DNA from 3 places in the Mesorhizobium sp. M0496 genome. Region 1 is predicted to be linked to each of the others. Evidence: riboswitches for the same ligand, from Rfam matches in the RefSeq annotation. Region 1 holds a riboswitch; each other region holds the start of a gene.
The links. A riboswitch is a leader RNA that binds a small molecule or an ion and turns the genes downstream of it on or off. The one in region 1 is predicted to bind cobalamin.
Positions count from the first base shown of each region.

Region 2: linked by a shared signal. The riboswitch ahead of NKI73_RS07830 (aromatic ring-hydroxylating oxygenase subunit alpha) and the one ahead of NKI73_RS19550 (DUF1636 family protein) in region 1 are both predicted to bind cobalamin.
Region 3: linked by a shared signal. The riboswitch ahead of bluB (5,6-dimethylbenzimidazole synthase) and the one ahead of NKI73_RS19550 (DUF1636 family protein) in region 1 are both predicted to bind cobalamin.

Region 1 is NZ_JAMYRC010000023.1:35,235-45,638, forward strand. Features, by position in the region: gene nuoG (NADH-quinone oxidoreductase subunit NuoG) at 1-494, opposite strand, end outside; gene NKI73_RS19510 (helix-hairpin-helix domain-containing protein) at 568-1,263, opposite strand; gene nuoF (NADH-quinone oxidoreductase subunit NuoF) at 1,391-2,695, opposite strand; gene NKI73_RS19520 (NADH-quinone oxidoreductase subunit E) at 2,706-3,995, opposite strand; gene NKI73_RS19525 (NADH-quinone oxidoreductase subunit D) at 3,995-5,185, opposite strand; gene NKI73_RS19530 (NADH-quinone oxidoreductase subunit C) at 5,186-5,788, opposite strand; gene NKI73_RS19535 (NuoB/complex I 20 kDa subunit family protein) at 5,793-6,374, opposite strand; gene NKI73_RS19540 (NADH-quinone oxidoreductase subunit A) at 6,365-6,730, opposite strand; gene NKI73_RS19545 (winged helix-turn-helix domain-containing protein) at 7,051-8,250, shown strand; cobalamin riboswitch at 8,280-8,483, shown strand; gene NKI73_RS19550 (DUF1636 family protein) at 8,522-8,956, shown strand; gene cobW (cobalamin biosynthesis protein CobW) at 8,953-10,005, shown strand; gene NKI73_RS19560 (cobaltochelatase subunit CobN) at 10,024-10,404, shown strand, end outside.
Region 2 is NZ_JAMYRC010000005.1:166,523-176,926, reverse strand. Features, by position in the region: gene NKI73_RS07860 (glycosyltransferase family 2 protein) at 1-532, opposite strand, end outside; gene NKI73_RS07855 (glycosyltransferase family 2 protein) at 532-1,284, opposite strand; gene NKI73_RS07850 (glycosyltransferase family 2 protein) at 1,340-2,074, opposite strand; gene NKI73_RS07845 (serine kinase) at 2,089-3,171, opposite strand; gene NKI73_RS07840 (PqqD family peptide modification chaperone) at 3,183-3,611, opposite strand; gene NKI73_RS07835 (FAD-binding oxidoreductase) at 3,733-4,833, opposite strand; gene NKI73_RS07830 (aromatic ring-hydroxylating oxygenase subunit alpha) at 4,905-6,152, opposite strand; cobalamin riboswitch at 6,267-6,468, opposite strand; gene NKI73_RS07825 (DUF680 domain-containing protein) at 6,973-7,173, shown strand; gene NKI73_RS07820 (DUF680 domain-containing protein) at 7,243-7,452, shown strand; gene NKI73_RS07815 (DUF680 domain-containing protein) at 7,532-7,768, shown strand; gene NKI73_RS07810 (ABC transporter ATP-binding protein) at 7,846-8,958, opposite strand; gene bglA (beta-galactosidase BglA) at 8,983-10,404, opposite strand, start outside.
Region 3 is NZ_JAMYRC010000001.1:110,048-120,451, reverse strand. Features, by position in the region: gene dxs (1-deoxy-D-xylulose-5-phosphate synthase) at 1-1,451, opposite strand, end outside; gene NKI73_RS00620 (pirin family protein) at 1,595-2,515, opposite strand; gene NKI73_RS00615 (DUF2277 domain-containing protein) at 2,556-2,822, opposite strand; gene NKI73_RS00610 (exodeoxyribonuclease VII small subunit) at 2,932-3,183, opposite strand; gene NKI73_RS00605 (histone deacetylase family protein) at 3,187-4,113, opposite strand; cobalamin riboswitch at 4,235-4,413, shown strand; partial or broken gene bluB (5,6-dimethylbenzimidazole synthase) at 4,515-5,096, shown strand; gene NKI73_RS00595 (hypothetical protein) at 5,261-6,244, opposite strand; gene NKI73_RS00590 (TetR/AcrR family transcriptional regulator) at 6,583-7,191, opposite strand; gene NKI73_RS00585 (MFS transporter) at 7,313-8,536, shown strand; gene ribB (3,4-dihydroxy-2-butanone-4-phosphate synthase) at 8,581-9,681, opposite strand; gene aroC (chorismate synthase) at 9,758-10,404, opposite strand, start outside.

The DNA.
Region 1 (10,404 bases):
GTGAAGCGGACGCAGCGCGTGCAATGGATGCAGCGGTTCATCACCGTCTTGACCAGCGGTCCGATATACTTGTCTTCGACCGCGCGCTTGTTCTCGTGATAGCGCGAGGAATCGACGCCGAAGGCCATCGCCTGGTCCTGCAGGTCGCATTCGCCGCCCTGGTCGCAGATCGGGCAATCCAGCGGATGGTTGATCAGCAGGAATTCCATCACGCCTTCCCTGGCCTTTTTGACCATCGGCGTGTTGGTGAAGATTTCCGGCGGCTCGCCATTCGGGCCCGGGCGCAGGTCGCGCACGCCCATGGCACAGGAAGCCTGCGGCTTGGGCGGTCCGCCCTTCACCTCGATCAGGCACATCCGGCAATTGCCGGCGATCGACAGCCGCTCATGGAAGCAGAAGCGCGGCACTTCCGCACCAGCGTCTTCCGCCGCCTGCAGCAGCGTGTAGTGGTCGGGTACAGTGATCTCTTTCCCGTCGACCTTGAGCTTTGCCATTCGCCTAAAACCCCTGCGGAGTTCCCGCAATCTCTTTTTCCGGACATGGTCGAGACCACGCCGTGCATTTCATTCACTTTTTGACGGCGAGCGCCGCCGCTTGGGCCGTCCAGTCGTCGCGGCCGATACGGCCGCCGAGCGACAGATAGTCCTCGACCCAGGCAACCTCTTGCGGCGTCCATGCCGCGATCTGGCCATACGTCCAGATACCCAGGCCGTTGAGTACCTTTTCCAGCTTGGGACCGATACCCGATATGGCCTTGAGATCCGCCGGTTTCGCCGGCTTTTCCATCGCCCTGGGCTGCCTGAAATCCTCTGGCATAAGCACATCGGCGGCGTCGCCGGCCGCTGGGACGGCATTCGCCGCCGGTGCTGCAGTGACGGCTTCCTTCGCGGCAATGTCCGTGACTTCCTGGGCAAAGGACTGCGCCTCGGCAATCATGGTTTTCGCCGTCGCCCGCGCCCTGGTGGAGGACGGGCTCGGATCGTCGAACTGCGCGACCCGCGCCTCGAAATCATCGACGATCGGCTGCAACAGCCGTTGCGAAGCCTCAGTCGCTCCCGAAAGCGCACCCAGCCAGACGCCGAAAGCGTGGTTGGCAAGCCCGAGGCTCAAGGCCGACATCGCCGCGGCACCCGCGACAGGATGCACGAGAAGGTTGACGGCACTGGCCATCTCCTTCGGCATCATCCTGGTCAGATCCTGGTTCATTTTCTCGAGCTGGTCCAAATTGGGCATCAATGGATTGGGTGTCGAATACGGCGCCATAGAGTTCTCCTGGTCGTTTCTTCGTTCGCCCGCCCCGGTTGTCTTAGATCGGGCACTTGCCCGTATCTCAAATCGGGCATTTGCCCGTATTTCCCTTCGGGCTTTCGCCCGCATTCAAGAAATTCTTCTATTCCGCCGCCACCATCACCGGTTCTGCCCGGTGCGCGTTGCGCGAAAACTCGTCGATGCGCCGCTCCACCTCGCCGCGGAAATGCCGCATCAGGCCCTGAATCGGCCATGCCGCCGCATCACCCAGCGCGCAGATCGTGTGACCCTCGACCTGCTTGGTGACGTCGAGCAGCATGTCGATCTCGCGCTTCTGTGCCTCGCCGCGCACCAGCCGCTCCATCACCCGCCACATCCAGCCGGTGCCTTCGCGGCACGGCGTGCACTGGCCGCAGCTCTCATGCTTGTAGAAGTAGGAAAGCCGCGCGATCGCCTTCACGATATCGGTCGACTTGTCCATGACGATGACAGCCGCCGTGCCAAGGCCGGATTTGAGGTCGCGCAGCGCGTCGAAATCCATCGGCGTGTCGATAATCTGCTCGGCCGGCACCAGCGGCACCGAGGCGCCGCCCGGAATGACCGCCAAAAGATTATCCCAGCCGCCGCGAATGCCGCCGCAATGCGTCTCGATCAGCTCGCGGAAAGGGATCGACATCGCCTCTTCGACCGTGCACGGGTTATTGACGTGGCCGGAGATGCAAAACAGCTTGGTGCCGACATTGTTGGGCCGGCCGAAGGACGAGAACCAGGCAGCACCGCGGCGCAGGATGGTCGGCGCGACCGCGATCGATTCGACATTGTTGACCGTGGTCGGGCAGCCATAGAGGCCGACATTGGCCGGGAATGGCGGCTTCAGCCTGGGCTGGCCCTTCTTGCCTTCGAGGCTTTCGAGCAGTGCCGTCTCCTCGCCGCAGATATAGGCGCCGGCGCCATGGTGCATGTAGATTTCGAAATCATAGCCGGAGGTGTTGTTCTTGCCGATCAGCTTGGCCTCATAGGCCTCGTCGATCGCCCGCTGCAGCGCCTCGCGCTCGCGGATGAACTCACCGCGTACATAGATGTAGGCGGCGATCGCGCCCATGGCGAAGCCGGCGAGGAATGCGCCCTCGACCAGCGTGTGCGGGTCGTTGCGCAGGATATCGCGGTCCTTGCAGGTGCCGGGCTCGGATTCGTCGGCATTGATGACGAGGTAGCTCGGCCGGCCATCGCTCTGCTTGGGCATGAACGACCATTTGAGGCCCGTCGGGAAGCCGGCGCCGCCGCGGCCGCGCAGGCCGGACGCCTTCATCTCGTTGACGATCCACTCGCGTCCCTTGGCGACGATGCCGGGTGTGTTGTCCCAGGCGCCGCGCGCCATCGCGCCGGCCAGCGACTTGTCGAAGAGGCCGTAGATGTTGGTGAAGATGCGGTCTTTGTCCTGAAGCATTTTTCGTCCCTCAGACCGGCTTCTTGCCGAAGACGCGGATGTATTCGGCGACGCCACCCTTGGCGAGCGCCTTGGCCTGCTTGACCCAGTCGTCGCGATCGATGCGGCCGTGGAAGGCGAGATAGCCGTCCACCCACTCGCGCTCGGCTTTCTTCCACGAAGCGACCTGGGCGAAAGTGAAGATGCCAAGGGAATGCAGGATGCCCTCGATCTTCGGCCCGACACCGGAAATCAGCTTGAGGTCGTCGACCAGCGCCGGTCTGTCGATGCCGGCTGGACGGTTCTTGTCTTCCAGCGACGGTTTGGCCGGCTTGGCTGGCTTCGCCGCCGGCACTTTGACTTCCGGCGATTTGAAGGCAGAAGCCGGCTCGGCCTTGTTCTTGGGGCCGCTGCGCTGCTTGGAAACCTGCTCGACCACGGGGTCCGCCTTGTTGGCATTGGCGGCCGAATGCAACGGTGCCGGAACGCTCGCCGCCTTTTCAACGGCCGGCGCCACCTTGACTGGCGAAGGCGATTTCAGCGCCGGGCTGGTTTCCGGCGCATCGGTTTTCGGCTTGCTGGCCTTCGAAGGTGCAACCGGAGCGTCGGCCGCTATCGGCGCGACCGTGGCGATGATCGCATCAGGCGCCGCCTTGGCGGCCTTGGCCGCCTCCCTGGCTTCCCTATCGCGGGTCGACTTGAGGATCGCCTTTTCGCTCTTCAGGGTTGTGAGGCCGGGGGCCGGCTCCGAGCCGGTGCGGCCGTTCTGCGGCCCGGGCGGCACCGAGGCGCCCTTGCCGGCGCCGTAGAGATCGATGATTTCGGCCAGCCGTTCCGGCGTCAGGTCTTCGAAAGTGTCCTTGAAGATCATGACCATCGGTGCGTTGACGCAGGCGCCGAGGCATTCGACCTCCTCCCATGACAAGGTGCCCTTGTCGTTGGTGTGGAACTGGTCGTGGTGGATTTTCGAGCGGCACACATCCATTAGCGCTTCCGAGCCGCGCAGCATGCAGGGCGTGGTGCCGCAGACCTGGATATGGGCCCGCGTGCCGACCGGGTTCAGCTGATACTGCGTGTAGAAGGTCGCGACCTCGAGACCACGAATCCGGGGCATGCCGAGCATGTCCGAGATCGTCTCGATGGCCGCCTTCGTCACCCAGCCTTCCTGCTCCTGTGCGATCATGAGAAGCGGGATGATCGCCGACTGTTCGCGGCCCTTGGGGTACTTCTTGATCCATTGCTTCGCAGTCGCGGCATTCGCCCGGTTGAAGGCGAAGGATGCTGGCTGGACGCTGGCTTCTGCGAGACGGCGGACTGACATTAGCGATCGACCTCACCAAACACGATGTCGAGGGAGCCGAGAACGGCGGTGACGTCGGCCAGCATGTGGCCACGACAGAGGAAATCCATGGCTTGCAGATGCGCAAAACCAGGCGCGCGCAGCTTGCAGCGGTAGGGCTTGTTCGAGCCGTCGGAGACCAGATAGACGCCGAACTCACCCTTCGGCGCTTCGACCGCCGCATAGACCTCGCCGGCCGGCACGCGATAACCCTCGGTGTAGAGCTTGAAGTGATGGATCAGCGCTTCCATCGAGCGCTTCATTGCCTGACGCTTGGGCGGCACCACCTTGCCGTCGAGGTTGGACACCGGGCCGGTGCTTTCCTTGCCGAGCAGAAGATCGACGCACTGGCGCATGATCTTCGCCGACTGGCGCATTTCTTCCATGCGCACGAGGTAGCGGTCGAAGCAGTCACCGTTCTTGCCGATCGGAATGTCGAAATCCATTTCCGAATAGCATTCATAGGGTTGCGACTTGCGCAGGTCCCAGGGCGCGCCCGAACCGCGCACCATGACGCCGGAAAAGCCCCAGGCCCAGGCGTCGGCCAATGTGACGATGCCGATATCGACATTGCGCTGCTTGAAGATGCGGTTGCCGGTCAGCAATTGATCGAGGTCGTCGATCGACTTGAGGAACGGGTCGATCCACTTGCCGATATCCTCGACCAGCTTCTGCGGCAGATCCTGGTGGACACCGCCGGGACGGAAATAGGCGGCATGCATGCGCGAACCGGAGGCGCGCTCATAGAACACCATCAGCTTTTCGCGCTCGACGAAGCCCCACAGCGGTGGCGTCAACGCGCCGACGTCCATCGCCTGCGTCGTCACATTGAGGATGTGCGACATGATGCGGCCGATTTCGCAGTAAAGCACGCGGATCAGCTGGCCGCGCTTCGGCACGTCGATACCGAGCAGGCGCTCGGCGGCCAGAGCAAAGGCGTGCTCCTGGTTCATCGGCGCGCAATAATCGAGCCGGTCGAGATAGGGGATCGCCTGCAGATAGGTCTTGGCCTCGATCAGCTTTTCCGTGCCGCGATGCAAGAGCCCGATATGCGGATCGACGCGATCGACGACTTCGCCGTCCAGCTCCAGCACGAGGCGCAAAACGCCATGCGCCGCAGGGTGTTGCGGGCCGAAATTGATGTTGAAATTGCGGACGGAGGTTTCAGCCATTTACTGCTTTGCCTTCTCGTCACCCGGCAGGACGTAATCAGTACCTTCCCACGGCGACAAAAAATCGAAATTGCGGAATTCCTGCTTGAGTTCCACAGGCTCGTAGATGACGCGCTTGGCTTCGTCGTCGTAGCGCACCTCGACGAAGCCGGTCAGCGGGAAATCCTTGCGCAGCGGGTGGCCTTCGAAACCGTAGTCGGTCAATAGGCGGCGCAGATCGGGATGGCCCGAGAACAGCACGCCGTAGAGATCGTAGGTCTCACGCTCGAACCAGTCCGCACCAGGGAACACGCCGGTGATCGACGGCACCATGGTTTCCTCGTCGGCCTGCACCTTGACGCGGATGCGCACATTCTGCTTCGGCGACAACAGATGGTAGACGACGTCGAAGCGCTTGGCGCGTGACGGATAGTCGGCGCCGCAGACGTCGATGATCGAGATGAACTGGCAGCGCGCATCGTCGCGCAGGAAGGTCATGACCTCGACCAGATCGCGCGGCTCGACGCCAATGGTAAGCTCGCCATAGGCGATATCAGCGTCATTCACGCGGTCGATCAGTTTCTCGCCGAGATAGGTCGACAGTTCGGTCAGGGATGCGGTCATGGATTTACCGTTCGATCGTGCCGGTGCGGCGGATCTTCTTCTGCAAGAGAAGAATGCCGTAAAGCAGCGCTTCGGCGCTCGGCGGGCAGCCGGGCACATAGATGTCGACCGGCACGATGCGGTCGCAGCCACGCACCACCGAATAGGAATAGTGGTAGTAGCCGCCGCCATTGGCGCAGGAGCCCATCGAGATGACGTAGCGCGGTTCCGGCATCTGGTCGTAGACCTTGCGCAACGCGGGCGCCATCTTGTTGGTCAGCGTGCCGGCGACGATCATGATGTCGGACTGGCGCGGAGACGCGCGCGGCGCGACACCGAAGCGCTCGCTGTCATAGCGCGGCATCGAGGTGTGGATCATCTCCACCGCGCAACAGGCGAGACCAAATGTCATGAACATCAGCGAACCGCTGCGTGCCCAGGTGATCAGCGCTTCCGTCGAGGTGACGAGAAAGCCCTTGTCGGCCAGCTCGTTGTTGATTTCGAGGAAGAAGGGATCGTCCTGCCCCACCGGCCTGCCGGTGTTGGGATCGATGATACCTTTGGGCTTCGGCGCGACGAGGGTGCCTGAACTGTCGTTCAATCCCATTCCAGCGCTCCTTTTTTCCATTCATAGGCAAAGCCGATGGTCAGCACCGCCAAAAATACCATCATCGACCAGAAGCCGAGCATGCCGATCTTCGAGAACGACACCGCCCACGGGAACAGGAAGGCTACTTCCAGGTCGAAGATGATGAACAGGATCGACACCAGGTAGAAGCGGATGTCGAATTTCATGCGGGCGTCGTCGAACGAGTTGAAACCGCACTCGTAGGCGGAAAGCTTTTCGGGATCGGGGTTGCGGTAAGCCACCAGGAAGGGTGCGGCCAGCAGCGCCAGGCCGACAACCAGCGCCACGCCGATGAACAGGACGATGGGCAGATACGAACTTAGAAGTGCGTTCATACTCGGCTTTCCGTTGGCGCCAATCCACGTTGATTACAGCACCGGACCCTAATGCGGAAGCGTGACAGTTTAACCGCTGAACCGTTTTAAGGGCCTATGCTGCAACGCGGCGAGGGTTAGCGCAGCACTTCCAGCGAAGCAAGTCAAACCTTGTTCAAAACACAGTGCTGGACGGCATATCGCGGCAAACTGGTCCGATCCGCTCCTGTTTGATTTCCTTCGCTTTTTACTCCACTTTTCTCTCCTGACATGGTTGCCGCCAAAACCCTGCTAGCATGAACCGGAATCACCCATCAAATCGCCCTCAGAGTGACGCCTGCATGAAGGAAAAGATCTCGCTCCCCATGGCCCGGCGCATTGCGCTTGCCGCCCAAGGGTTTCTCGATCCCCGCCCGACCGGCACACCGAACCGCCGGCACTTCGCCCGCGTATTGGCCCGCACCGGCCTGCTGCAGATCGATTCCGTCAGCGCGGTGGTGCGCGCTCATTATATGCCGCTCTATTCGCGCCTTGGCCCCTACCCGTTCGCTTTGCTCGACAATGCCGCGGTCACGCGCAAGCGCACGGTGTTCGAATATTGGGCGCACGAGGCTTCCTTTCTGCCGGTCGAGACTTACCCGCTGATGCGTTGGCGCATGCAACGCGCCGAGCGCGGCGACGAGATGTATCTGGGTCTCGCCAAATGGGGCCGCGAGCACGCAGCCTATATCGAAGAGATCTACCGCCAGGTCGCCGAGCGTGGCCCGATCGCCGCCTCCGCGCTCGAGGGCCAGAAGGGCTCGGGTGGTTGGTGGGGCTGGAGCCATGCCAAGCATGCCTTCGAATGGCTGTTCTGGGCCGGTCGCATCACCACGGCGCACCGTCGTGGTTTCGAGCGCTTCTATGACCTGCCCGAGCGCGTGCTGCCGCAGGCGATCCTCGATCTACCGATTCCCGCCGCCGAGGACGCGCACCGTGAATTGCTGCGCATTTCCGCCCGTGCCCACGGCATCGCGACATCAGGCGATTTGCGCGATTATTTCCGCCTGTCGCCGGCCGATATGAAAGGCCGGCTGGAGGAACTGGTTGAAACAGGCGAGTTGCTGCCGGTGCGCGTCGAAGGTTGGGACAAGCCGGCTTATCTTCATAGAGACGCCCGTGTGCCGCGCAAGATCGAGGCCCGCGCCCTGATGGCGCCGTTCGATCCGGTCGTCTTCGAGCGGTCGCGCACGGAGCGGCTGTTCGATTTCCACTACCGCATCGAGATCTACACGTCGGCCGACAAGCGGCAATACGGCTATTATGTCCTGCCGTTCCTGCTCGGCGACAGGATCGTGGCGCGCGTCGATCTGAAGGCCGACCGGCCTGCCGGCATCCTGCGCGTCCATGCGGCCTATGCCGAGCCCAAAGCGCCGCCACAGACTGCCGCTCAGCTCTACCAGGAACTGAAGCAGATGCAGGGCTGGCTCGGCCTCGAACGCATCGAGGTGACCCCGGCCGGTGACTTGGGTCCGGCGTTGGCCGACCTGACCGTGTCGTAAGCTCGCGTTGACACCGCCGCCTGCAAAAGCCTAAATCCGATACAGACGGTCTCTTCTCTTCAACGAGAGGAGCCAAGAGGGAATGCGGTGCGGGACGAAATCCCAAATCCGCGGCTGTCCCCGCAACTGTAAGCGAAGAGCCAAGGCCGAAAGCCACTGGGAGTTCCCGGGAAGGCGGCTACCCAAGGCGATGACCCGCGAGCCAGGAGACCTGCCGTCTGCGACTAAGAATCCGATCGCCCGGCGGGTTTCCGGGCAAGGAGCACGATCTTTGGACCATGACAGCAGTTTTTCGGCTGGCACAGCGGATGTTTCGTCCGGCCATGATGATGCGTTGGCCGGCGTCACCGTCATCGTCTGCGCCTCCTGCCGCGATGAAACCGGCTCCGACGCCCATCCCCGCGCCGGCGAACTGCTGGCGGACGACACGCGCCGCGCCGCATCGGGCGACAATATTCGCATCCGCAGCGTTGAATGCCTCGGCAATTGCAAGCGCCGTCTCAGCGCCGCCATCCTGCGCGACGGTTGCTGGAGCTACGTCTTTGGCGATCTGACCACGACCAGCGGCAGCGATCTCGTCACCGGCGCAAAACTCTTCGCCACCTCGACGGACGGTCTCATTCCATGGCGCGGCCGTCCCGATAGCCTGAAGCGCGGCCTTGTTGCCCGCATCCCTCCGCTCGACCTGTTGAAGGACTTGAAATGACCGCTCCAGATTCGTCTGCCAACCTCTCCCGCGTTCCCTGCACCGTCGTCACCGGTTTCCTCGGCGCCGGCAAGACGACGCTGGTCCGCCATCTCCTGGAAAACGCCGGCGGCAAGCGCATTGCCATCATCGTCAACGAATTCGGCGACATCGGCATCGACGGCGAGATCCTGAAAGGCTGCGGCATCGACACCTGTCCGGAGGAAAACATCGTCGAACTGGCCAATGGCTGCATCTGCTGCACCGTCGCCGATGATTTCGTCCCGGCGCTCGACCAGATCCTGTCGCTGACGCCAAAGGTCGACCACATCCTGATCGAGACTTCCGGCCTGGCTTTGCCCAAGCCGCTGGTCCAGGCTTTCCAGTGGCCGAGCGTGAAGAGCCGCGTCACCGTCGATGGCGTCATTGCCGTGGTCGACGGGCCGGCATTGGCCGAAGGACGCGTCGCCAACGACATGGACGCCTTGCAGGCGCAGCGCGCTCAGGATGAGACGCTCGACCACGACGATCCGGTCGAGGAGGTGTTCGAGGATCAGATCGCCTGCGCCGACCTGATCATCCTGTCCAAAAGCGACCTGATGGACGCCGCCGGCACTGCCCGCGCCAACGCCATCATTGGCGAACACTCCGCCCGCGCGGTGAAGATCGTGCCGACGTCGCATGGCAAGGTCGATCCTTCCGTACTGCTCGGGCTCGGTCTCGCAGTCGAGGACGACATCGAAAACCGCAAGTCCCATCATGACGGCGCCTTCGACCATGAGCATGACGACTTCGACACGTTCATCGTCGACATTGCCTCGATCGCCAATCCCGATGAGCTTGCAAAGCGCGTCGCCGCCGCCGCCGAAGAAGAGAACGTGCTGCGCGTAAAGGGCTTCGTCGAGGTCGGCGGCAAGCCGATGCGGCTCTTGCTGCAGGCCGTCGGGCCGCGCGTCAACCACTACTATGATCGCGCCTGGACGGCGCAGGACGACCGCCGCTCGCGCCTCGTTGTCATCGGCCTCAAGGGGCTGAACCGCCCGGCGATCGAGCGTATACTTGCCGGCTGATTTCGGACACGGGTTGCGATGCACATCCTAACCACGACATCCGCCTCGCTCGACGATCTCGCCGAGCCGGTCGATCTGCGGCAGACGCCGGCGGATATCGTGGCCCTGTCCTTCACCGACAGCGACCTCGCCGGCCTTGCGGCCGCGTGGAAGGCCGACGCCGGCCGGCTGCCCTCGATGCGGCTGGCCGCCCTGCGTGATCTGCGCCATCCCATGTCCGTCGACCTCTGGGTCGACAGCGTCGCCCGCCACGCCAAGATCATCCTCGTCCGCATCCTCGGCGGCTACGACTGGTGGCGCTACGGCTGCGACCAGCTTGCCTCGATCGCTCGCGAACGCGGCATAAAACTGGCTCTGCTGCCCGGCGAGAGCCATGACGAGGACCTAAGGCTGATCGAA
Region 2 (10,404 bases), on a different contig from region 1:
CAAGGACAAAGCCTGCCTCACGAACCCGGGCGATCCAGTCGATCATCTCACCGCGCCCGCCTGCTTGGTCGATGACTGGCCCGACGGCCTCGGCAACCGTGCGGCGGATCATCATGGTCGTCCGCAACCAGCCGGGCACGGTCGCTGCCTCGGGTGCGTCGGGCCGGTCGTTGCGGAAATTCCGCAGGTGACAGAAAACCCCGGATGTCGCGGGCGATCCGTCAAAGAATGCGATCTGCCTTTCGATTTTATTAGGCAGCCACAGATCGTCTGCGTCCAGCGTCGCGATAAGCGGCGTCGAGAGTGCCGCAATACCACGGGTCGTAGCACTGCCGGGTCCCGCATTGTCCTGGCGTAGGAGTTGCATCTGGAGATCAATGCCGTCGATCGCCGAAGCAAGATCGTCGGTCGAGCCGTCGTCGACGATCACGACCATTTCGGGTCGCACCGTCTGGGCCGCGACCGACCGCAACGTCTCGGAGATCGTACCGCTCGCGTTGAAGGCCGGAATGACGACGCCGTATCCGCTCATCACATGAAATGCCAGTCAGCGAGATCCCTGAGATCGAAGATACCTTCGATTCGACGCAGGGACGGATCTGCCTTGCGGCGATTCATCGACTTGTGAATAGCGCGCATGAATTCACGCGACTGGACATCGGTTTGGCGGGTCATGTTGCCAGGATGACGTCTGTAGTAGAGGGCCACTGTCTCCGGCATCGCATGTCTTGGCCTGCTTTCGAAGGTGCGCAGCAGGTAGTCGGTATCCTCGGCTTGGTTGAAGGCCTCGTCGAAGCAACCGATACGCTCGACAAGCCTGCGCGAAAAGATCGCCGCCGACAGATGGATGCCGCGAACCGTAATGCTGTGGCTGTCGGCGGCCGGCTCAAGGCGGTCGTCGTCGATCTTGTCGACAAGCATCATTCTTGAATAGGTGAGGTCCAGGTCCGGATCGTTCCGGAACAGTCCGAGATCGGTCGCGAACCGTTCGCATGGGGAAATATCGTCCGAATCGAGAAAGGATACCAATTCCGTTTCCGGCTTGATCAGACTAAGCCCGACGTTGCGCGTGCGGGTCACACCAAGATTGGGCTGTTGGAAGAGGCGGATGCACGGGTTCTCGTCCATCGCCGAGCGCACTGCTTCGGCCGATCCGTCGGTCGACCCGTCATCGACGACGATGATGTCAAGATCGGCAGCGTCGCGTTGCCTCAGCAGCGAGCGCAGGGCCGGGCCTACAAAGGCTTCGCGGTTGTAGACCGGCATGATCACGCTCAGCCTCATAGGCGGCTCCACGACCGTTCGCGGCTTGGCTGATGCGGCCCGATTGTGTGCAGCATCATAGCATCTGCCAATCAGCGGGACTCTTCAGTTCGAAGATTCCCTGGACGTCTCGCAGCGAGGGGTCGGCCTTGCGCCGTCGCATCGACTTATGAATTGCACGCAAATTGTTGCGAACCCTGCCGCCATGCTCCTTGGTAACATTCCCGGCGTGCCGTCGATAGTAGATCGCGACGGCGTCCATCAGTTCGCAGTTCGGTCCCGTTTCGAAAACGCGCAGCAGATAATCAGTATCCTCGGCCTGCTCGAAATCCTCATCGAACTGGCCCGTCCGGTCGATAAGCTGCCTTTTGAACAGGGCCGCACTCAGCGAAATTCCGCGCAGTGTCATCGTGCGGCTGTCGGGTGTCGGTTCCAGCCGCTCGTCGTCAATCCGGTCTGCCAGGGTTATCAGCGAATAGGTCAGCTCCAGGTCGAAATCGGCTTTGAAGCGCGCAAGATCTGCCTTGAACCGCCCGGCCAGCGAGATGTCGTCAGAATCCAGAAAGGACACAAACGCGGCGTCCGGCGGCAGTTGCCGCAGCCCGGCATTGCGCGCCTTGGCGATGCCCATGTTCGATTGCTGGAACAGGCGGATGCAGGGTGTCTCGCGCATCATCGAGCGCACGGCTTCAACCGAGGCGTCGGTCGAGCCGTCATCGATGACGATGATGTCGAGATCAGCGGCGTCGCGCTGCCGCACCAGCGAGCGCAATGCCGAAACGACATAGCGCTCGCGATTGTAGACAGGCATTATCACGCTCAGTTTCACGAAGCGCCCCGCGCGAGAAAGTCCGCGACCGTGCCGGCTATCTCCCGGGGCTGCGTTCCCAGCGACAGACGGTAGCATGGCAGCAGGCGCGTCAGGTCGCCGAAGAAGCGAAAACCGCTTTCCCGCTCGCCCGGCATCTGCGCTATGCCAGACGGAGCCAAGGCAATCATGGCATCTTTGCGCGACACCGGCACGATCGAACTTACCTCGCCACCACCGATATGTGGCACCACCAGCGCAACGATGTCCAGAGTTTCAGGCACCGGCTGAGGCGCAATCTCACCAATGTGAAAGGTGTGCTTGCCTTGCCAGTTGAGCGGACCATGCGCCGGCAGCCGTTGCTTCAGCCCAAGCCGTGCAAATCCCTGGGGATCCTGTTTGAGTGTTGAAAACAGCGGGCGGGCAGTCACGCCGCCGGCGAGGTCGATCAGCACATAATCATCGCCGACGCTGTCCAGCCCGTTGAGGAGGCCGGCAGCGACCGTCCCGGATTTCCCTGCACCGCCCGCGCCTGCCAGCAGCACGCCCTTGCCGTTGGCGCCGAGCGTGCCTGCATGGGCAAGTCGCATGCCGCGTGCCGCATATTCCCAATGCAGGAAAGCCCGCAACGGTGCTCCCGGCTCCCATGGTGGAAAAGCTTCAGCCGAGGCCATCAACTGAACGCCAACGCGACGTTGCGGATCATAGAACTGCCAGAAGTCGAGATCGTGAAAGTGATGGCCACGCAACCCGGCCTCGGCGAGCCGCTTGGCAAAGCCGTGCTCGGTGAAATGCGCGTCGGCCCACTTGGCTGGCTCGGGGATACCAGCGACGCCCGGATGCACAATGAAAATGCGGCAACGGGACGTTTCCGGCTGATCATCCCGGGTCTCGAGAAAAGCATGGCTGAGTGCATCCGCCAGCGCGCCGGGGCTGAGATGCGCGCTAACCTCAAGCCGGGGAAGGTTGATCCTACGCACGACTGAATTGTATGCGGCCGTGCGTTCAGCGGCGGCAATGAGATACCGGGCGTAGTCCGGCAAGATTTCGAGAGTGACGCGCGATATGGTCAGGTCCAGTGTCCCTCTCTGGCGATGCAACCAGTCGCCCGTCAGGATGTCTGCTTTACCGCCGGCCAGCCAACGGGTTCCTCGACTTCATGGATAGGATCCACGATGATGAGGTCGGCAAGGTCGTCGTGAACGCTCACAGCGAGCGACTCGGTTGTGGCGGCAAGGTCGGCAAGCAGTTCGCCAGGCAGCGGCAGCGGTGGCGCATCCAGGCGAACCAGGAGCCCCAGTTCAAGCAATTGCGATACGAAACCTTCGAGTTCATCGGGGCCAATCGTCCTGGCGCCAACGGTCAGCCCGACCAGAGCCTGGGCATCGACGCCGGACGATAGCGCCTGCCAAATCCTGCTGCCCGAATCGGAAAATCCGAAATACTTCCCGTTCGAAAGATCGAGCACGACGGCTTCGCCGTCGAAAGATTCAAAGACAATATCCTTGCTCGAAATTGCGTAGACATCGCTATGACGCATTTGTCTTGGCCCCCGCAGCCGCGCGAGCAGTCGCCGGTCGGCGCGGTCGCTCAGCCTATAACGCCTGTAAACACTCGATTCTTGCTTGGCAAGCCAACGTGCGCCAGCGGCTCCAAGCCGATCACGCCTCGATTTCGAGCGCCGAAAGCGGTTTTGAGCAACAGGCGAGGATAAAGCCGTCGTCGATCTCGTGGTCCAGGATGCCGCCATTGTGGCTCATCTCGACGTCGCCCGCGACCTTCTTCACCTTGCAGGTGCCGCACAGACCGAACTCGCATGCGGCGGGTATCCGCACGCCGGAGGCCCGCGCGGTCTGCAGCACGGTCTGCCCGGCGACGCATTCGGCGTCGACATCCGAAAGCGCGAAACGGATCGGCGTCGCGGCTTCGACCGGGGCGACGGCGTCGTCTCTCGCCGGCAAAGCGAACGGCGCCGGGATCTTCTCCACGGCAGGCGCCGCAAAGCTCTCCTGATGGTATTTCGTCATGTCGAAGCCGGCGGAGTCCAGCATGCCGCGCACGGCGCGCATGAAAGGATCAGGGCCGCAGCAGAAGATTTCGCGCTCGCGGAAATCGGGCGCCAGCAGCGGCAGCCGGATGGCGTCGATGCGGCCCATATGGCCAAACCAGCCCTCGCGGCTCGACCGCTCCTCGATCATGAAGCCGAGCGACAGGCCGGGCATCCGGCTGCCGAGCAGCTCAAGTTCCTTGCGGAAGATGATCTCTTCCGGACGGCGCGCGCAATTGACGAAGCCGACATCGGTCCATGGCGCACAGTCGTTCAGCCAGCGCAGCATCGACATCATCGGCGTCACGCCGGAACCGGCGGAGATGAACAGATATTTGGCCGCCGGGTGGCTGTGCAGCGAAAAGTCACCGGTCGGCCCATAGGCCTTGACGTGCGATCCGGGCGTAAGATGGTCGAACATCCAGCGCGTGCCGATGCTGCCGGCCTGCGCCTTCACCGTCACCGCGATCGAGAACGGCCGCGATGGCGAGGACGACAGCGTGTAGGTGCGCATCAGCGGCCCGTCCGCGGCCGGCAGCTCCAGCGTCAAGAACTGGCCCGGCTTGTAGCGAAACCAGGTCTGGTTGTCGGAGCGGAAGGTGAAGGTCTTGACGTCAGGCGCTTCGTCGCTGACGCCGATCACTTCTAGCACCTGCAGCCGGTCGTTCCAGGGCGTCATCTGGTCGAGATGGCGATAGAGGCCAAGATCCGTCATCGCATTCATCCTCTTATCTCTTTTGTTTTGTGCATGATCCCAAGGCCGCTGCGCATTTTGGGCGACATGCGCTAGGCGACGCTGCGCAGGGTCGGCCGGCCGCCTTCGGCGAGGCGCGGGCCGATGAACGACGCGTACCATTCGACGAACTGGATCACGCCACCCTCATGCAGCTCCGAATAGGGGCCTGGTTCATAGGCGGGCGACAGGATGCCGAAGGCGTTTTCCTCGACGATGCGACGGTCCTGGTCGTTGGTCTCGGTCCAGACATGGGTGAGATCGTCGATGGTGTAGTCGACCCCCTCGACCGCATCCTTGTGCACCAGCCACTTCGTCGTCACCGCCGTTTCCGTGGCGCTGATCGGCAGCACCCGGAACGTCACCGCGTGATCGATGAGGATGTGGTTCCAGGTCGTCGGGTAGTGATAGTGCATCAAGGTGCCGATCCGGTCGGCGGAGACAGTGTCGGAGAGGTTCTTCTTCACCGCCCGCTTGCCGGTCATGGTGTAGCTGACGGCATCGCGCAGCAACGGCGCGCGGGTGGCGCGGTACTGTCCGGCCGGATCGATGCGAAATTTGCTCGGCAGGCCTGATGCCTCGCATTTGGCCCAATGCGCGACCATTTCGGGGTCACTGTCGGCGCCGTTGACGCCGGTTACGGTCGGCGCCTCGGGGAAGGTCTTGCACAGCTCGGGATGATTGGCGACGCAGTGATAGCACTCGCGATTGTTTTCCCAGACCAGCTTCCAGTTGCCCTTCTCGATGATCGTACTCTCGAAGGCGATCTTTGCTTCGCGCAACCGGTGCGGCAAAAGATAAGGTTCGATCATCGCCCGCATCGGCGCGAAATCGGCGGGCTCCCTGGCCAGGCAGATGAAGATGTAGCCGCCGACGCTCTCGCAGGCGACCGGCTTCAGGCTGAACTCGCTCTTGTCGAAACCGTCGGCCATCTGGCGGGCAAACAGCAGGCGGCCATCGAGTTCATAGGTCCACTGGTGATAGGGGCAGACGAGCTTTGCCGCCGTACCCCTCTCGGTATTGCAGACGCGGCTGCCGCGATGGCGGCAGGAATTGTGGAAGGCGTTGATCTTGCCTTGCTGGTCGCGGACAAGGACGACCGGATAGTCACCGATCTGCACCGTGATGTAGCTGCCCGGCTTCGGCAGCTCGCAATCGTGGCCAATGAACAGCCAGTCGCGATACCAGATCAGCTCCATGTCGAGCTTGAAGTAGTCCGGATCGGTGTAGAAGGGCTGTTCTAGCGAAAAGCCTTGCCGGCGGCTGTTCAAGAGCCTCAGCATGTCGTTGCGAGTTTCCATGTCCTGTCCTCGTTTCTAAGGACTGAACTGGTGGTGACGGAGGAAGGATTGGACGCAGGCCGGCGATGCGCCGGACATGCACTATCCACCTCTTGACCGCCCACCGCGATCAGTCGAGTTCAATGATCTCGGGCTGGTTTCCGGGCTCTGGAGTTGTCCTTGCGGACCATCGCGACACCTTCCCAGGCAGTTGCCCAGTGGTCTCCCGTTGCGACTTGAACTCCACCACCGTTGCGGGGGCAGCGCCGGATTCTGACCGGCTTCCCAATTCTCCGCCTCGTCGTCACGAAGCGGCACCTGAGATGATATGATCTAACCACGATCGCGGGCGCGCCATCGGCATGAAAACGACATCGTATCCATGCGGCGCGACACGGATGCGAAACGTTCCGGTTGGCGATTGCAGAGCTGAAATCCTATCTCCGCGGCGGCCATTTCCATCTGCAATCTCCTCGAAACCGACCCCTCACCCGGGGCCAAAAAAGTTAACAGTTTCGAAAAGTGACTATTAGCTCTTTCTAAAATCGAACCGAACGGTTCGTTTCTGTTGACGGTGCGTGCAGGACGGTGTGAACGCCGGACCTTCGAAACAGTTGGTGATCAAGCGGGCGGTTTTTCTTAAATCATTGAAAAATATAAGTAAAAAGTGGTGTGTAGAAGCCCTTGGCACAATTTCAAGTGGCGGACTCATGGTCCACACGAAACAACTTCGTGATTGGAAAAGGCGAGGATGCCCTCCCACATCGGGGCTGTCCGAACGACGCGATTTCTTCCCAAGACACGCCGCTAGACGGACGGGAAAAATACTGGAGTACATAAAATGAAAAAGATCATTCTCACTGCCGCCGTCCTTCTGGCGATTTCGGGCAGCGCCTTCGCTAATGGTAGCGACCACTACGGTTCGAACGCCGCGGCAGCCACTGCTGTCGACAGCTCGTCCACGGCTTCGGTCAAGAAGTCGGAACCGGCTGCTCAGACGCCTGCCCAGGGCAGCGACCGTAATCTCTTCGGCAACAACTAAAAGCCGATTACCGGCAGACGGCGGGCTTGCCCGCCGCTCTGGCGAAATTCAGAAATCAGGAGACTTGAAATGAAGAAGATCATTCTTGCTGCCGCTGCGGTTCTCGCCATCTCGGGTAGCGCCTTCGCAGGCAGCGACAACTTTGGCTCCAACGGCGCCAACCAGCCTGCCACCACCGCCACCGACAGCTCGTACACGGCTTCCACCCAGAAGTCGGAGCCGGCCACGCAGGCGCCTGTCAACCATGGCAGCGACCGCAATCTGTTCGGCAACAACTAACATCCGACCAAACCAACATCAGACAGCGATGCGGCGGGTTAACCCGCCGCATCGAATTCGAAAATACGGAGTATCAAAAATGAAGAAGATTGTTCTTACTGCCGCCGCTGTTCTGATTGCCGCCGGCAGCGCCTATGCCCGCAACGACAACGTTGGCGGAACCGACATCAACAAGCAGGCGACCGTCAACGTCGACACTTCGCATACGGGCTCGATCCGCAAGAGCGAATCGCCCATCTACAAGCTGCTCAATTCGTCGGGCGATGTATCGAAGTCCGCCCCTCAGGGCAGCGACCGGAACCTCTTCGGTCGCTAACAGCCGAAGCCGATGTCCAGAAAAGAGCGGTGGGCCTTGCCCGCCGCTCTTTTTTTGACCGTCGAGATGGTTCCGTATCAGGCTGCCTTTGCTTCCGCTTCGTGAAGCGCGAAGGACCGCCCATCCGTATCGAAGATATGCAGGTCTTCGCCATTGGCGCTCAAGCGCAATGTCGAGCCACGCTTGACTTCGACATTACCAGGCAGCTTGGTCACCAACGGCAGGTCGGCGCGGCCGATGTCGACATAGACAAGCTGAACCTCGCCGAGCTGCTCGACATAGTCGACCGTCCCTTCGAACAGATAGTCCGCACCGCTGGCGATGATCAAATCCTCCGGCCGCACGCCGAAGCTCACTGCGGCGCCCTTTGCCGAAGCAGGCGTCGTGATCGGCACGGTTGCCTTGCGCCCGCCGACATGGCTGACGACAGTCGGATTTCCGGTCTTGTCGATGGTCGCGGGCAGGATGTTCATGGCCGGCGAGCCGATGAACTGGGCGACGAACAGATTGCCGGGCTTCTTGTAGAGATCCATCGGCGTGCCGACCTGTTCGATATGGCCGTCCTTGAGCACAACGATGCGGTCGGCCAGCGTCATCGCCTCGACCTGGTCGTGGGTGACGTAGATCATGGTCGTGGCGGGCATCGATTCCTTGAGCTTGGCGATCTCGATGCGGGTGGCAACGCGAAGTGCGGCGTCAAGGTTCGACAGCGGCTCGTCGAACAGGAACACTTTCGGATTGCGCACGATGGCGCGGCCGATAGCGACGCGCTGGCGCTGTCCGCCCGACATCGCCTTGGGCAAGCGGTCGAGATATTTGGTCAGCTGCAGGATTTCCGCCGCCTGGCGCACGCGCCGGTCGATCTCGGCCTTGTTCTCCTTCCCGATCTTCATCGAGAACGCCATGTTGTCGTAAACGGTCATGTGCGGGTACAGCGCGTAGGACTGGAACACCATGGCGATGCCCCGCTTGGATGGCGGCACGTCGTTCACGACCTCGCCGGCTATTCTGAGCTCGCCGGAGGTGATTTCCTCGAGCCCGGCGATCGACCTCAGCAATGTCGACTTGCCGCAGCCCGACGGACCGACAAAGACGATGAATTCGCCCGACTTGATATCGAGGTCGATGCCGTGGAGAATGTTCAGATTGCCGTAGGACTTCTTCACTTGCCTTAGCGTGACATCGGCCATTGGTTTCCTCCAGTGATTTGAAATTCAGTCGACGCGCCCGAACCAGGCGCCGTAGCCGCCAAGCTCGATGGAACCGCTGCTTGCCTGCCCCGAAAATCCATGCCCGGGCAAAGGTTGCAGCGATCGGCTGCCAAGGTCAACCTTGGTTGGCCCGGCTCCCAGATTGAAGACGCAGACGAGCTGCTCGTTGCCTGCGCGGCGGGTGAAGGCAACGGTGTCGCCCTCGCTTTCGATAAAGGTGATGTCACCCTTGACGAGCGACGGATGGGCACGCCGGAACGTGAGAAAGCGACGATAGTGCTCAAGCAGCGAATTCTCGTCGCCCTGCTGGACATTGACCGCTTGCGAAAGATGTTTGGTCGGCACCGGTAGCCAGGGCTTTGCCGAGGAGAATCCGCCATTCTTGGTGCTGCCGTCCCACACCATCGGCGTGCGGCAGCCGTCGCGGCCTTTGAATTCCGGCCAGAAGCGGATGCCATAGGGGTCCTGTAAATCCTCGAACTGGAGGTCGGCTTCACCGAGCCCAAGCTCTTCGCCTTGATAGATGCAGACCGAACCGCGCAAGGACATCAGCAGCGCCGAGATGACCTTGAGATAGGCGGTCGGGTCGGATTCGCCGGCCGCCCAGCGCGAGGCCGGGCGCATCACGTCGTGGTTGGAAAAGGCCCAGCACGACCAGCCGTCGCTGGCGACCTTGCCGAAGGATTCCAGCACCGAGCGGACCTTGGCCGCACTGATCTTTTCCGGCGCCAGGAAGTCGAAGGAGTAGCACATGTGCACGCGCTTGCCGCCGGCCGTGTAGGCAGCCACCACGTCCAGTCCGCGCTGCGAATCGCCGACCTCGCCGACCGCGGCGGTTGCCGGATATTCATCGAGCAGGGCGCGGAACCGCTCGAGGAAGCCGAGGTTTTCGGGCCGGCTCTTGTCGTAGAGATGGTCCTGATAGTTGTAGGGATTGACCGCTGGTGCGGTCTGGTCGTTGCGCTCTTCCGGCGGCAGCGGCGGATTGTTTTCCAGGCCCTGGCTGTGGAAATAGAAATTGATGGTGTCGAGCCGAAAACCGTCGACGCCACGCTCCAGCCAGAAGCGGGTGACGTCGAGCAACGCGTTCTGGACCTCATGGTTATGGAAGTTCAGGTCGGGCTGCTCGGACAGGAAATTATGCAGGTAATATTGCTGGCGGCTGGTGTCCCATTGCCAGGCCGAGCCGCCGAAGATCGACAGCCAGTTGTTGGGCGGCGTGCCGTCCGGCCTGGCGTCAGCCCAGACATACCAGTCGGCCTTGGGGTTGGTGCGGCTCGACCGACTTTCCTTGAACCATGGGTGGTTGTCCGCGGTGTGCGACAGCACCTCGTCGATCATCACCTTCAAGCCCAGCCTGTGCGCCTCGGCGGTCAGCGCGTCGAAGTCGGCCAGCGTGCCGAACATCGGATCGACGTCACAGTA
Region 3 (10,404 bases), on a different contig from region 1:
CCGACGCCATTGCCGCGCGGATAGCGGAAGGCGATCGGACCCTCATCATAGCTCGCCGCGGTGCGCACCATGTGGCGCAGTTCCGCCTCGTCGGCAGCGGCCATGACTACGAAACCCGGCAATGTCGCCAGGAAGGTGGTGTCGAAAGCGCCGCAATGCGTCGCGCCATCGGCGCCGACGAAGCCGGCGCGGTCGATGGGAAAGCGCACCGGCAATTTCTGGATCGCGACATCGTGGACGACCTGATCGTAAGCACGCTGCAGGAAGGTCGAATAGATCGCCGCGAACGGCTTGTAGCCTTCGGTGGCAAGGCCTGCCGCGAAAGTCACCGCGTGCTGTTCGGCGATGCCGACATCGAATATCCGCGACGGGAATGCTTCGCCGAACAGGTCGAGACCGGTGCCGCTCGGCATGGCGGCGGTGACGGCGACGATGCGGTCGTCCGCGCGGCCTTCTTGAACCAGGCTTTCGGCGAACACCTTGGTGTAGGCCGGTGCGTTGGCCGGCGCCTTGGCCTGCGCGCCGGTGATGACATCGAACTTGTTGACGCCGTGATATTTGTCGGCGGCGGCTTCCGCCGGCGCATAGCCCTTGCCCTTCTGGGTGACGACATGGATCAGCACCGGGCCTTCGCCATTGTCGCGGACATTTTTCAGGACCGGGATCAGATGCTCCAGATTGTGACCGTCGATCGGGCCGATATGATAGAAGCCGAGTTCCTCGAACAGCGTGCCGCCGGTGACGTAGCCGCGCGCATGCTCGACCGCCCGGGTGATCGCACGATCCGCACGCTTGCCAAGATAGGAGGTCAGTTTCTTGCCGAAATCGCGCAGGCCGACATAGGCCTTGCCCGAGGCCAGACGCGCCAGATAGGCGCTCATCGCGCCGGTCGGCGGCGCAATCGACATGTCGTTATCGTTGAGGATGACGATCAGCCGCGCATCGAGCGCGCCGGCATTGTTCATCGCCTCATAGGCCATGCCGGCCGACATCGCGCCGTCGCCGATGACGGCAATGACATTGTTGCGGCCGCCGGAAAGATCGCGAGCGGCGGCCATGCCGAGGCCGGCCGAAATCGATGTCGAGGAATGGGCGGCGCCGAAGGGATCGTACTCGCTCTCGGCGCGGCGGGTGAAGCCGGACAGGCCACCTTCCTGGCGCAGTGTGCGGATGCGGTCGCGGCGGCCGGTCAGGATCTTGTGCGGATAGGCCTGATGGCCGACATCCCAGATCAACCGGTCCTCGGGGGTGTTGAAAACATAATGCAGCGCCACCGTCAGCTCGACCACGCCGAGGCCGGCGCCAAGGTGGCCGCCGGTGTGGGAGACGGCGTCGATCAGTTCGGCGCGAAGCTCGGCTGACAATTGCGGCAGCTCGCTTTCGGCAAGCGTGCGCAGGTCGGCCGGGATGCGGACCTTGTCGAGAAGCGGCGTATGCGGCGTTGCGTTCACGGGTGCTCAGGCTTTCTGTTCATTGGCGGGATAGGCCGCCAGACAGTGAAAGTAAATGCGTGCCAGTGACGCGGATTGGGCCTGTCTCTTTGTTTGGGCATGATCTCTTCCGAAAACCGGTTCCCACTTTTCGGGATCATGACCTAGCCTTCAGGTAGCGGAATGTATTCTTTCTCGTCGCCAGGAACGATATCGAAACGGCCCGTCTTCCACTCTTCCTTGGCCTGTTCGATGCGCTCCTTTGATGACGAGACAAAATTCCACCAGATGTAACGCTTCGAGCCGAGCGAGGCGCCGCCAAACAACATGAAATGTGCCCCGGTCTGCGACGACACGACGATCCCATCACCCGGCCGGAATACCAACAGCCGTTCGGCCGGGAAAACGTCGCCCGAAATCGAGACCTCGCCTTCCAGTGTGTAGATCGCTCGTTCTTCCGCATCGGCCGGGATCTTCACGCTGGCGCCTGGCGCCAGGCGCAGATCGGCATAAAGCGTCTCGGAGTCGGCCCTGACCGGGGACCGCAATCCCTGGAAATCACCAATGACGATGCGCCCGCTGACGCCTTCGGCGTCGATCTCGGGCAGCCGAAGCACTGCGGTGTTCTCGAACACCGGAGCCACTTCTTCCTTGCCGTCCGGCAATGCCAGCCATGTCTGCAGGCCGGAGATCGACATCGGCGCGCCGCGCAGTTCCTCCGGCGTACGCTCGGAATGAACGATGCCGCGGCCGGCGGTCATCAGGTTCACGTCACCGGGCTGGATGACCATTTCGGTGCCCAGCGAATCGCGATGCCTGATCCTGCCATCGAACAGATAGGTGACCGTCGACAGACCGATATGCGGATGGGGACGGACATCGAGCGCCTGGCCGGCGCGCAGGATCGCCGGGCCCATGCGGTCGAAGAAGATGAAGGGTCCGACCAGCCGCCTTTTGGCGGTCGGCAGGGCGCGGCGCACCTGGAAACCGCCAATATCCTTCGCATTCGGGATGACCATCAGTTCGATCTGGTCGCTGGCGAAGGCGTCGCCGACTTCAGGGTCTTTCCCCGGGAAGAAGCTCATGAACTCTCCTTGTCAGCGGGCAATGCCTGCCCTGGCCGCGTCAGGCAAAGCGGATCGCCGCCTTTGCCCGCAGTTTGGCCGCCACCTCTTCGCGATTGCGCGGATGCTGGTGGGTTTCGAGAGAATCGAGCAGTTCGCGCGCCGATGCCGCGATGGCTTCGACCGCGTGGTCGAAGGCATGCTGGTTCTGCTTCGAAGGCCGCGTCGTTCCGCTCAGCTTGCGGACGAACTGAAGGGCCGCATCGCGGACTTCGTCATTGGTTGCAGGCGGATCAAAATTGAACAGGGTCTTGATGTTTCTGCACATCGTTTCCGTATCTCCTCTTGTCCTGGAGCGCTTTCAATCGGGATGCGTTCTATCCTCGATCATGATCATGTCCAAAAACCGGTGAGGCAAGACCATCGTTCGGACTGCCTCAATCCGCGTCAAGCGGCTCCGTTCCAACCGGCTTGCCGTCGCGCGACAGCCTGATCTTCTCGACCTTGTCCTCGGCGGCCTTCAGCAGCCGGTCGCAATGCGCCTTCAGTGCCTCGCCGCGCTCATAGATCCGGATCGACTGGTCGAGCGGCACGTCGCCACGCTCCAGATCATCGACGATCTTCTCCAGCGCGTCGAGTGCCTGTTCGAAGCTCATCGCCTTGACGTCTTCGTTGGTCTCACCAGCCATCATTCATCCTTTCATCAGTCGCCCGACATGGGCGGCGACCGAAAATGCCAATCCCTGCAGATCGTAGCCACCCTCGAGCAGGCTGACGAGCCGGTTGCCGCTGTGGCGCGCCGCGCGCTGCATCAGCTGGCCGGTCGCCCAGTCGAAATCGTCCTCGGTCAGGTTGATCTCGGCCAGCGGATCGCGGTGGTGCGCGTCGAACCCGGCCGAAATGACGATCAGGTCGGGCGCGAAATTGTCGAGCGCCGGCAGCACGCGCGACAGGAAGGCATCGCGAAAAACCTCGCTGCCGGTCTGCGGCGCCAATGGTGCGTTAACGATATTGCCGGCGCCGGTTTCGTTTTTTGCCCCGGTGCCGGGATAAAGCGGCATCTGGTGCGTAGAGCAATAGAGCACCGACGGATCGTCCCAGAAAATATCCTGCGTGCCATTGCCGTGATGCACGTCCCAGTCGACGACGGCAACGCGCTCGACGCCGTGTTTCTTCTGCGCATAGCGCGCCGCGATTGCCGCGGTGTTGAACAGGCAGAAGCCCATCGCCGTGGTCTTTTCGGCATGATGGCCGGGTGGCCGCGCGGCGACGAAGACATTGTCGGCGCGGCCTGCAAAGACGTCGTCGACGGCGGCGTTGGCGGCACCGATCGCGGTGATCGCCGCCTGCCAGCTCTTCGGGCTGGCAGTGGTGTCTGCGTCGATGCGCGCAATCCCCTCGTCGGGAATGGCGGCCCGCACGCGGGCGACGAAATCGGCGGGATGCGCGTAGAGGATGGTGGCCTCGTCGCCTTCCGGCGCCTGGATACGATCGAGCGCGGCAAAGGCCTCGTCATCGAGCACGCGATCGATGGCGCGCAAGCGGTCCGGCCGTTCGGGGTGGCCGGGTGGCGTGAGGTGCTCGAGGAAGATCGGATGGGTGTAGAGACGAGTGGTCATCGTCCTAATCTAGTGACCCGGATCGACAAAGGCCATGCGCAGGCGGCTGATGACTGGGGAAAATCGCGCCTGCGTCCATTCGTGTCGCCGCAGGCATTGGCGTCGTCTGCGCTTCGGCGTAAGGTCCCCGCCACTGCCTGGTGCCCGTGCAAACGGGAGAATCGGGAACACGGTTGAATTCCGTGGCGTGCCCAACGCTGTAAGGGGGACCGCGCCGGTATACGCCACTGTCGATGACGGGAAGGCACCGGACGCGGGTTGATCCCGAGCCAGAAGACCGGCCTGGCAGGCATCGTCATCCGCATGGTCAGGCGGACGACATCAGAGCGACGTGCGTCCACTTGGACGCACAAAGTACGCTCTGACCGTTTGAAACTGCTGCAATCGCAAGGGGACAAGCGATGCCGGAACACATGACCGCTGCTGTTGGCAATGGATTTGAGCAGAATGCGCGCGATGCGGTGTATCGCGCTATGTTCACACGGCGTGACGTGCGCAGCCATTTCCTGCCCACCACGCTTGATGATGAGGTGCTGGCGCGGCTGCTGCTTGCCGCCCACCACGCGCCGTCGGTCGGCTTCATGCAGCCTTGGAACTTCATAGTCATTCGCGATGCCGAACGACGGGAAAGGGTGCGCGACCTGTTCCTGACGGCACGCGAGCAGGAATTGCCGGCAATTGAGGAAGACCGGCAGGCGCTTTACCGCAAGCTCAAGCTGGAAGGCATCTGCGAAAGCGCGCTCAACATCTGCATCACCTGCGACCGCCAACGCTCGAAGGGTTCGCCGTTGGGACGCTGGCACAATCCGGAGATGGACCTCTACAGCACGGTCTGCGCGGTGCAGAATTTCTGGCTGGCGGCACGCGCCGAAGGCGTCGGCGTCGGCTGGGTCAGCATCATCGAGGCGCAGGCGCTGAAAAGCCTGCTGTCAATTCCCGATCATGTGACGCCGGTCGCCTATCTCTGCGTCGGCCGCGTCTCGGAGTTCGCGCCAAAGCCCGACCTCGAAACGCATGGCTGGGGACGGCGACTGCCGCTACCGGAGCTGATCATGAGTGAGACGTTTTCCGGGCAAGGTGAAGCGTTGCTCAAATCGACCGTGGCGCGCCTCAACGCTGTTGCTGCCGCGCCGTCGAGCCTCGCTGATCAGGGTGTCGCGCCGGCCGGTCCCCAGCGCGAGCCGCCGAAGGAGGCCAGCGCCTTGTCCTTGAGTTCCCTGAACTTCGACGACGCCTCAGCCAGCCGGGCGTCCCAGGCCGGATCTGGCACCTGGCCCGCAATAGTCTTGAAGTAGACCTGCATCAGGCAAGCGATGGCGAAAGGCTCGATGAAGGCCGCCTTGAAGGCCCAGGCGAAGACGATGGCGAGCACGAAGGCCCAGCCCGCCAATTGCCCTGGCATCAGGAAAAGAATGGCGGCGGCCGGCGCCAGCATCAGCAGGAAAATGACGAACGACACGCCCCACATGATGACTGCCAGCCAGACGGCATTCTTGACCATGACCTTGCCGTTCTGGGCATAGAGCACGACGCCCTGGCGCGCCGTCTCGAACGGCGCGGACGAATTGATGCGTATGTTGTAGCCGAGGATGATCTCGTCGACATAGGTCAGCGACAGGCGGATCACTGTGTTGACGAAGGAGATCAGGCCGCTCAAGCCCGGGATCGGCAGGAAAGCGGCGATGCCGCCGAGCAGGCCGGTGATGGCGCGGATGGCGCCCTTGACCAGCTGGTCGACGACGAAAAGGATGTTGGCCTCGGCAAAACGCTGGGTCACGATATCCTTGGCGTAGGCGATCTGGTCCTGGCCGCCGGGAATGTCGCGGCCGTCGATCAGATGGACCATCACGGCGATATGGCCGGCCTTGACGACATAGAGGATGTATTCGCGGATCCAGTAAACGGCGATCGAGACGACGCCGAAACCGACCACCCCGCCCCACAGGGCAAAGGATAGCGGCCCGTCGGGATCGGTGGAGATATGGCCGACGCCATAGCCGACGCTGGCGCCCATGCCGGTCGCCATGATGTAGGCCAGCGTGATGCCGAAATAGACGATCATGCGAAAGACAATGAACGGCCAGGTCCGCATCATGATGGACACCGACCTGCCGATATCGAAATCCCACATGTCCCGAATCTCCCCCCAGAGGTGGTGCAAGAGGATGGACCCAACCCGGCGATTGTCAATTGTCGGCCGTGGCGCCGCAGGGCAACGAACTCGGGTTAACAGGTTCGCCGGCGCGTTGGCTGACGGAAACGAAAAACCCGCCTGTGCGGCGGGTCACTGGCGCAAATCAGCACCATGGATGGATATGTACCATAGCTGAGGTCACGAAGTCAAGAAAAAATTCCTATCGACACGAAAGCTACCGGCACAAAAGCTGCCGACACCGCTGGACTGGCCGTCCTCAGGCCTTTTGTTAACCTGAGTTCGGAGTCCCGGTGTGCCTGACCGCCGACGGGATTTCAGTCCGGTTGCGAACCCGGCCTTTTGAGCAGGCCTTCGAGCAGTTGCTTGAACGCCTCCACCACCTTCTTCGACGTCGCTTCGGGGTCCGTCGAATTGGCGATCCGTTGCGCCGCCTGGCTGCTCGCACCGTTGATCAGCCGCGAGGCAGTTTCGGGGTCGAGACTAGAGACGACAACCCCCTCCTCCTGCAGCGCTGTCAGATGGCCTGTCATTGAAGCGATGCACGCGTTGGCGTTCGGCCATTGTGCCGGATCCCCCAGAACGGCCGGGCCATCCCGGAACATGATGCGCTGGATTTCCGGCTCCAACGCCATCTCGATATAGGTCGAGCATTCGTCGACGAAATGCTGCCAGCGGGTCGGCGCTCTCGACGCTATCTCATTGATGCGCGCCGCCATCTCGCCGTCGATTTCGGCAATAACCGCCTGCAGCAGACCTTTCTTGTCGCCGAAATGGTGATAGAGCGCGCCGCGCGTCAGCCCGGCCGATGCGGTGAAATCATCCATCGAGGCTTCGGCATAGCCTGTTGTGCCGAAGGCATGGCGGGCCGCCGCGATCAGCTTGGCGCGCGTCTCGGCAATCATCTCCTTGCGGGGTTTGTGCATGGCTCCTGGCCCTATCCACATACGAACCGTATGCCAATTGACATACGCGGCGTATGCTCTATTTAACATTCATACGCATCGTATGTAATTGTCGAATCGTGCTTTGTCGAGGAACCAACCCATGCAAAATCCCTACTCGGAGATCTTTCGTGCCCCAGGAACCAAGGGCTTTGCCGCCGCCGGCTTCATGGCGCGCCTGCCGATTGCCATGGCGCCAATCGGCATCGTGGCAATGCTGTCGCAGACGCGTGGCGAGTACTGGCTGGCGGGCGCCGTCGCCGCGACGTTCGCGCTGGCCAACGCTTTTCTCGCGCCGCAGATATCGAGACTGGTGGATCGCCTTGGCCAGACGCGGATCGTGGTGCCCACCACCATCATTTCGGTACTGGCTTTCGTCGTGTTGATTGCGGCGGCCAACCGGGACTGGCCGGTATGGACGCTGTTCGTGTCGGCACTGCTGGCCGCGGCGATGCCCAGCATCCCGGCGATGGTGCGCGCACGCTGGACCGAGATTTTCCGCGGGCGGCCGCAGATGAACACCGCCTTCGCCTTCGAGTCGGCGGCCGACGAGCTGGTCTATATCGCCGGGGCATCGCTGTCGGTGGGCCTGAGTGCTGCCCTGTTCCCGGAAGCGGGCATGCTGGTGAGCACCTTGTTCCTTGCCTTCGGCTCGACCGCCTTCATCCTGCAGCGCTCGACCGAGCCGCAAGTGCGGCCGGTGGAACAGGGTTCACGCGGCTCGGCAATCCGCCTGCGGCCGGTGCAGATCATCACCTTCGCCCTGATCTTCATCGGCGCGACCTTCGCGACGACGGAAGTGAGCACCGTGGCGATCACCAAGGAGCTTGGCCAACCGGGGGCCGCCAGCCTGGTCATCGGCGTCTATGCGCTGGGATCGTTCGTGCTGGGTATCATCGTCGGCGCGCTCAACCTGCAAGCACCGCTGCAACGCCAACTGGCCATCGCAGTCGCCCTCGTCGCGCTCGGTACGCTGCTGCCGCTCACCGCCGACACCGTGCCACTGCTGGCGCTGACCGTGTTCATCAGCGGTGTGGCGATCTCGCCGACCTTCATCACCGCCTTCGGCCTGATCGAGCGGCACGTGCCGGAAGCGATGCTGACCGAAGGCATCACCTGGGTGATGACGGGGATCGGCATCGGCATGGCCATCGGGTCATTCGCCGCCGGTGCGGTGGTGGACGCGTTCGGCGCTCAGAACGGGTTCTGGGTCTCGGTTGCTTCAGGCACAATCGCCCTGGCTACCGTGCTGCTTGGCCAGCGCAGCCTTGCTACGAATGAGTGCGAACTGGACGGATGCGAAGCCGCCGCCATCCCTGCGGAATAGTTGACGGGCGCCCGGTTTTAAACCGGGCGCTGTCGGCCGGAAGCTCAGAGAATCTCGGTCTTGGCGATGTGGATGCCAAAACCTTCGAGGCCGACATAGTGGCGTTCGCGCGAGGCGATCAGGTTGATCGAGGAAATGCCAAGATCTTTCAGGATTTGCGCGCCGAGCCCGATCTCGCGCCACTCGTTTTCGCGGCGGCGCGCCTCTTCATGATCTTCGCGGTCACCGCTCGCCGGCCGCTTGCGCTCCTGATGGGCGACGCCGACGGAGCCTTCGCGCAGATAGACGATGACGCCGCGCCTGCGCTCGCCCATCGTCTTCATGATGGCGTCGAGCCGATGGCTGGTGCCGAACACATCCGTCACGACGTCTTCCGAATGCAGGCGCACCGGCACGTCCTCGCCGTCGCGGATGTCGCCGAAGACGATGGCAACGTGATGCATGGAGTCCCACGGCAGCGTGTAGGTGAAGACCTGCGCCTTGCCGCCAAGCGTGTCGATTTCCGAGCAGGCGACGCGCTCGACCAGCGTTTCCTTGCGTTGCCGGTAGGCGATGAGGTCGGCCACCGAAACCTGCTTCAGGCCATGCTCCTCGGCGAAAGCCTGCACCTGCGGGCCGCGCTTGACGGTGCCATCGTCGTTGACCAGTTCGGAAATGACGCCAACCGGCGGCAGGCCGGCGAGCTTGCACAAATCGACCGCCGCTTCGGTATGGCCCGAACGCATCAGGACGCCACCCTCGCGCGCGATCAGCGGGAAGATGTGACCGGGGCGGACGAAATCCGAGCCGCCGACATTGCCGTTGGCGAGATTGCGCACAGTCAGCGTGCGGTCCTCGGCCGAAATGCCGGTGGTGGTGCCATGCTTGAAATCGACGCTGACGGTGAAAGCAGTGGTATGGGCGGAGTCGTTGTCGGCGACCATCGGCGCGAGGTTCAGCCGCTTGGCTTCCTCGCGCGGCATCGGCGTGCAGACGATGCCAGAGGTGTGGCGAACGATGAACGCCATCTTTTCAGGCGTGCAGTGGACGGCGGCGACGATCAGGTCGCCCTCGTTCTCGCGCCCGTCATCATCCATGACGACAACGATCTCGCCGCGTTCGAAAGCGCGCAAGGCTTCGACGATTTTCTTCTGGTCGTAAGGCATGGACGCTCGCTTCGCTCGCAGGGAATAGGGAGTAGGCACTAGGGGAAGGAAAAGGCTGTATCGTGCGGCCTCCTGCCTATTCCCTACTGCCTATTCCCTTCCCTGTCTGTCCTCGATGACGCAGATAGTGATCGGCAATCGCGCAGGCAACCATTGCCTCGCCGATCGGCACGGCGCGAATACCCACACACGGGTCGTGGCGGCCCTTGGTCATGATCTCGACGTCCTTGCCATCCTTGTCGATCGACTTTCGCGGCGTCAGGATCGAGGATGTCGGCTTGACGGCGAAACGGGCGATGATCGCCTGGCCGGTCGAGATGCCGCCCAGGATGCCGCCGGCATTGTTGGACAGGAACACTGGCTTGCCGTCATTGCCCATGCGCATCTCGTCGGCATTCTGCTCGCCGGTGATGCGGGCGGCCTCGAAGCCGTTGCCGATCTCGACGCCCTTGACGGCGTTGATCGACATCAGGCCGGACGCGATGTCCTGGTCGAGCTTTGCATAGATCGGCGCGCCGAGACCTGCCGGAACGCCGTCGGCGACGATTTCGATCACCGCACCGACCGAGGAGCCCGCCTTGCGGATGCCGTCGAGATATCTGGTGAAGACGGGAACGGAAGCCGGATCGGGGGTGAAGAACGGATTTTCCGCGTCGCTGATGAAATTCCAGTTCCAGTTGGCGCGGTCTATTGCTTTCTCGCCCATCGACACCAGCGCGCCGC